2 linked regions of the Funiculus sociatus GB2-C1 genome follow. The protein of the gene in region 1 interacts with the protein of each later gene in a pairwise test. Links are inferred from orthologs where the notes say so. Each region holds a gene or a part of one and is shown on either strand. Other genes may lie near its edges.

Evidence for each region.
Region 2: the proteins of ftsZ (region 1) and rlmN interact in binary tests that used the Escherichia coli proteins (3 or more experiments, as listed by UniProt). The link is inferred for Funiculus sociatus GB2-C1 from one-to-one orthologs.

What each region holds. Positions count from the first base shown.
Region 1 is NZ_JAMPKJ010000004.1:73,867-77,173, reverse strand. The notes cover bases 345-3,307. They hold ftsZ (cell division protein FtsZ), read left to right. Parts: upstream 345-1,168; coding sequence 1,169-2,446; downstream 2,447-3,307. Other genes in these bases: thiD (bifunctional hydroxymethylpyrimidine kinase/phosphomethylpyrimidine kinase), read left to right, coding at 2,730-3,307; NDI42_RS03500 (cell division protein FtsQ/DivIB), read left to right, coding at 345-934. In the rest of the region: more of NDI42_RS03500, read left to right, coding at 71-344. UniProt on the Escherichia coli protein: Essential cell division protein that forms a contractile ring structure (Z ring) at the future cell division site. The regulation of the ring assembly controls the timing and the location of cell division.
Region 2 is NZ_JAMPKJ010000010.1:2,563-5,755, forward strand. The notes cover bases 151-2,999. They hold rlmN (dual-specificity RNA methyltransferase RlmN), read left to right. Parts: upstream 151-968; coding sequence 969-2,030; downstream 2,031-2,999. Other genes in these bases: lgt (prolipoprotein diacylglyceryl transferase), read right to left, coding at 151-790; NDI42_RS07070 (replication restart DNA helicase PriA), read right to left, coding at 2,085-2,264; NDI42_RS07075 (glycoside hydrolase family 31 protein), read right to left, coding at 2,945-2,999. Also shown: more of lgt, read right to left, coding at 1-150; more of NDI42_RS07075, read right to left, coding at 3,000-3,193.

The DNA of each region.
Region 1 (3,307 bases):
CCCAAACAGAACTTTTTTTTGTTGAGTGCAGTACGTCTGGCGCACCAAAAACTCCGATTGAGAAGTTAGGATGACAAGCATCGCATCAGTATCTCAGACAGAATTGACCCAAAGACGGCAAAAGTTACGTCGCCAACGACGGATGAAATCTTTTCAGGCGGTTTGGCGAAGTCTATTCATCGCTGGATTGGCTGGCGGTTTAGTTTGGGTAACGACTTTACCAGCCTGGGTGATCCTAAAACCAGATCAAATTGAGATTGAAGGCAATAAAATTCTCTCAAAACAAGCGATTCAGTCGCTACTGTCGCTTTCCTACCCGCAGTATTTGCTGCGCCTGCAACCGGAAATTATTGCCGAAAAGTTGGAATTGCAGCCAGCCATAGAACAAGCCACCGTTACCCGGCAACTGTTTCCCCCCAGTTTGACTGTACAAGTTAAAGAGAGACATCCGGTAGCGATCGCTCTTTTAGCCCGCACTTCTTCCCCAACCAAAACAACACCTCGTGCGGGATCACCGCCCCAGCCCTTATCAGCTGGTTTGTTGGACGAAGATGGTGTCTGGATGCCCTTAGAAAGCTACGCCGGACTAAAGCCAACTATTCCCTTACCCACCTTAAAAATCATTGGCTATAGAGATGAATATCGCCCCTATTGGTCAGCACTTTACCATGCAGTAAGCCGCTCCCCAGTCAAGGTTTTTGAGATAAATTGGCAACAACCAGCCAATTTAATTCTTCGTACTGAGCAAGGAATGGTACATTTTGGTTCTTATAGTTCCCGATTTGCCTATCAGCTGGCTGTCCTCGATCGAATGCGCGATTTGCCAGCCCATCTTTCCACTAGCCAAATTGCCTATATCGACCTGAAAAACCCAGATTCTCCAGCCATTCAAATGAAAAAAGTCACCGCCCCCGTGACAACCAACAACCCTTAAAATCATAGGTGCAACTAACTCATGCTTAAGCCAGAAGTCGTCCCCCGAAATTAATTAATTCTTTATACTGCATTTTAAGAACAGCATCATCCTTCAGACAGTTGCCGCCAGACCTCTTTAGGAACGTCAATGCACCTATGACACTCGTTGGTTTTAAGGGTCAACTTACCCTATAGTTGACTCATATCGCTTCCCTAAACTGAAAAAGCTGTTTATTGACCCTTCCTATTTGCAATGACGCTCAATAGTAAACCAGGGCTTGACAATCAAAGCTCACATACCACAGGAAACGCTCTTCGTCCACTCTCCGTGGACAACGCCAACCCGTTTAACAACGCTGGGTTACATTTAGGTCAACACGATGCCAGCAAGACACCCAAGGAAGAAACCAGGAGTGACAACATCGTGCCAGGTAGCGTCGCCAAAATTAAAGTGATTGGTGTTGGTGGGGGTGGAGGCAATGCGGTTAATCGCATGATCGCCAGTGATGTAAGTGGCGTTGAGTTTTGGTCAATCAATACAGATGCCCAGTCACTATCGCACTCGTTAGCCCCCAGACGCTTGCAAATGGGACAAAAATTGACACGAGGTTTGGGTGCTGGCGGCAATCCTGCCATCGGGCAAAAGGCAGCAGAAGAATCGCGGGACGAAATCGCTCATGCCCTAGAAAACACCGATTTGGTGTTCATCACCGCTGGTATGGGCGGCGGTACGGGTACTGGCGCTGCCCCCGTTGTCGCGGAAGTGGCTAAAGAAATGGGAGCATTGACGGTGGGTGTTGTCACTCGTCCTTTCACCTTCGAGGGACGCCGCCGCACTTCTCAGGCAGATGAAGGCATTGCCGCTTTGCAAAGTCGGGTGGACACCCTAATCGTGATCCCCAACAATAAGTTGTTGTCGGTAATTCAAGAACAAACGCCAGTACAAGAAGCCTTCCTAATGGCAGATGACATTCTGCGCCAGGGTGTGCAGGGGATATCTGATATTATTACTATCCCCGGCCTGGTAAATGTTGACTTTGCCGATGTGCGCGCAGTGATGGCAGATGCGGGATCGGCGATGATGGGAATCGGTGTTGGCTCTGGGAAATCAAGAGCCAGAGAAGCCGCAGTTGCCGCAATTTCTTCCCCCTTGCTAGAGTCCTCGATTGAAGGAGCTAGAGGTGTAGTATTTAACATTACAGGCGGCAGCGACTTGACGCTACACGAGGTGAACGCCGCAGCGGAAACAATCTATGAGGTTGTCGATCCCAACGCTAACATCATCTTTGGAGCTGTGATTGATGACAGGCTGCAAGGCGAGGTGAGAATTACCGTTATTGCTACGGGATTTAGTGGAGAAGTTCAGTCCACACCAGCAGCGAGAGAAACGCGCACTCCCAGACAACCGCAGCGCCCAGTGGCACCAACACCAGTTCCTCCACCCACGCCTACTTATGAGCCTAGGCCAGAAGCTGGCTCTGGATTGGATATTCCAGACTTTCTCCGCAGACGCCGTCCACCACAACGTTAGAAGAATTAAAAATTAAAAATAAAGCATTAAAAATCAAAAATTTTTAATCTTTAATTTTTAATTTTTAATAATTGGTGGGAAATTTATTAGCAGGATGCGACATTCTTGGACACTGCCAAGAGCGCTGTAGGTTTAGCTATTTGTACAATCTATATTTTTAAGGCGGAATCGGGTCAATTTAATCGCAATATGAGGTAACAAGTAATAGGTAACAGGTAATGAATACTACTTACGATGTACTTGATTCCCCCAATTACCTTTTTACCAATTACCAATTTCTAATATGAGTGTTACAGACAAATCAAGCGTTCCTGTTGCTCTTACCATCGCTGGTTCCGATAGTGGCGGCGGTGCGGGTATTCAAGCTGATTTACGAACGTTTGCCTTTCACTGCGTTCATGGCACCAGTGCTATAACTTGCGTGACGGCTCAGAATACGGTCTTGGTGACGCGGGTTGATGCTCTACCTGTAGATGCGGTTGTCGCTCAGATTGAGGCGGTGGTGACGGATATCGGCGTGCAAGCAGTGAAAACGGGAATGTTGCTCACAGCGGAAATTATCGCGGCTGTGGCGCAGCAGGTGGAAGTTATGAAACTTAATAATTTAGTGGTAGATCCGGTAATGGTATCGCGCACGGGCGCTGTGTTGATTAACGATGAGGCTGTGGCAACTTTACAGAATGTCTTGATCCCCAAGGCAACGATTGTGACACCGAACCGCTACGAAGCTCAACTATTGAGCGGTTTACAGCTTCATACTCTAGATGATATGCGGGCTGCTGCCCAACGCATCCATCAGCTGGGAGCAAAGGCTGTATTGGTCAAGGGAGGAGGAATGCAGGGAAATTTACGCGGCGTTGA
Region 2 (3,193 bases), on another replicon or contig:
CAGCTAATCCTAGAGTCATTCCACTCAGACTTATTACTTGAGCAATCCGCAGTGGGCCCAGCATCAGACTATCGGTACGTAATCCTTCAATCCAGACGCGGCCGGCACTATAAGCCACCATGTAAATTAAAGCGAGAGTACCCAATTTGAGGCGTGGTCTCTTCAAATCCCGAAAAAACAAAGTTATCAGTAATCCAAACACCATTAAATTCCAAAGGGATTCATAGAGAAAGGTAGGATGGAAATACTCAAAATTTTTGTACCCAGCCGGACGATTAGGGTAAGGAATAAAGAGTTTCCAGGGCAGATTTGTCGGACGACCGAAGGCTTCAGAATTGAAGAAATTGCCCCAACGTCCGATTGCTTGACCGAGAATCAAAGAGGGCGCTACCAAGTCGGCTAATTGCCAGAAGGGAATTTTTTGAAGTCGGGCAAAAATCAAAGCTGCCAAGCTACCGCCGATTATGGCTCCGTGAATGGCAATGCCACCTTTCCAGATCGCAATAATATCACCTGGCTTTTGGGCGTACTCTGACCACTGAAACAAAACATAGTAGAGTCGGGCGCTGGGAATTGCCGAAACGATTAGCCATAGTGCCAAGTCGCTGATTATGTCTGGGTTGACTTTACGGCGCTTTGCCAGATATTGAGAAAGGCTTACCCCAATTAATACTGCTGAGGCAATTAAAAGGCCGTACCAACGGATGGCTAAAGGCCCTAGTTCAACTAGAGTCGGGCCTGGGGAGGCAAATTGAAAAGCTAGAGGCAAAGTGGAAATATCAAGAAGCATGGGCTTTGGTTGATCGTATCTTGGGGATCGACCCGTTAATGTGCTTTGCTTTCATGTGAGCATCGCACTTCAATAGTGTATCGGATGCTTGCTTCGAGTCTTGTATTTCATGAGCTATACCCTACTCCACTTTTAAGCCAGAAGCTATAGCATAGAGATCCTAGAAAGATTTGCTGCTATGTCTCAAGTTACTCCTATGATTACTACCGATTCGTCTACCAAAACCTTAACTCGTCCCCTGTTGGGATTAACCCTGTCAGAATTAACCCAATGGGTTCAGGAACAGGGACAACCCGCTTACCGGGGACAGCAACTATATCAGTGGATTTATCAAAAAGGGGCGCGATCGCTTTCTGACATTACTGTATTTTCTAAACAGTGGCGCGACCAAGTAGCCGATTTCCCCATCGGACGCTCCACCCTACATTACCGCTCGGTCGCCCCAGACAAAACGGTAAAATATCTGCTGCGACTTGCTGACGGTCAAATTATCGAAACTGTTGGTATTCCCAGCGAAAAACGCTTCACTGTCTGCGTATCGTCTCAGGTGGGTTGTCCGATGGCGTGCGACTTCTGCGCCACTGGTAAGGGAGGTTTCATCCGCAACCTCGCCAAACATGAAATCATCGATCAGGTGTTGACGGTTCAAGAAGACTTCGGGCGACGAGTTAGCCACATTGTATTTATGGGGATGGGCGAACCGTTGCTGAATACAGATAATGTACTCGGTGCAATTGAATCTTTGAACAAAGATGTGGGAATTGGACAGCGGTGGATGACAGTTTCCACAGTGGGAGTACGCGATCGCATTCACCAACTCGCTAAACATCAACTGCAAGTCACTCTCGCCGTCAGCCTGCACGCCCCAAATCAGCCGCTACGCGAAAAACTCATCCCTACCGCACACCGCTATCCTCTAGACGAGTTATTAGCAGAATGTCGCGAGTACGTAGAGATAACTCGTCGTCGCATCTCTTTTGAATATATCTTGCTGGCGGGTGTAAACGACCTCCCAGAACACGCCGAACAATTAGGCAAACACTTGCGGGGTTTCCAGTGTCACGTTAACTTAATTCCCTACAATCCTATTCAAGAAGCCGATTATCAGCGTCCTAGTTCTATGCGGATTCAATCTTTTGTTTCCGCTTTGAAAAAGCAACATATTGCTGTTAGCATCCGCTACTCGCGTGGTTTGGAAGCAGATGCAGCTTGCGGACAACTTCGTGCCAGTAAAAAGTAAACTCTCATCGGTAATGTAAAAAGGCAAAAGAATTCTTTTGCCTTTTTTTACTGTTTATTTATGGGCGTATAGTCCAGGCGCATAAGCTTCTATCACTTTGCCCGTGAGAGAGCAAGTCACCATCAAGTAGTCGCAGCTGTGGCATTGTGTCCGAGTCAGATTACTACTATTAATATAGTAACGTTCCGCCGGACTGCCACAGTTTGGGCATCTAATTGCTTGGACTATTTCCATTTTTAAAGTCTTCATTTGAGTCAGTTTCTTAAAGTAAAAATTTGTCAAATTTAGCAGCAATGCCGCTAGATAAAAATGAGCTAAATTAACAATTTAGCTAAACTCAATGTTTTAAAAATTGTAAAGATTCAGAAGTAGAAATACAAAATTAATTGTATTGGTGTATGCCCTACGCCTCTACGCATAATGACTTTTTCTTGCTCTTTACTCCTGAAGGCTTACATAAAAAAGATTGAGCTTTCTTTTCTATTATGTCCCTATGATTCCTAATTAGCCAGCATATTTAAGGATTTTTAATTAATTCAGTCCTAAGAAATATAATCTATATCCTTTGATCCCCAGGCGGATTACCTGCATATAAAGGGCGTATTCGCCATAAATAGCCGTATTTAGACCTTTGAAAAGCCAATATAATTTAAAGATTGTGTAAAGTTTGCCTTACATTAAGCGCCGATTTGTATGTTTTTTTACACCAGTTAGAAATGTTTCTTTGCTAAAAATACAACCAGAAGGATATTTTTTTTATTAAAAATAAAAATATTGAAGGTTTAATTAATATTTTTCATCAGCCTGTGGATATATTCAAAAGTGACAAAAGATAGAGATAGACGCGATCGCCTACTTCAACGCACCTCTGCGTTAGCGTTGCGGCGCGACCGCGCTATCGCCAGCGTTTAAACTTAAAACCTCAGCTGGCGCGAAGTGCCATCATCAACGAAACGCTGTTCGCCCACACCAACAACTTGTACAATGGTTTCGCGACTTGGTGTCCATTGCCCTTGACGCGCTTCGATATCTACAATTGTTTCCAGCCCCTCAGAACTAACACGGTAAGTTGTAGTCGCCCAAGCACCATTTTGATATTCAAAAGTATGCCCATCATCTTCGTAAAGCGTAAATTCGCCATTTCCGGGGAAGATGCGAAGAGT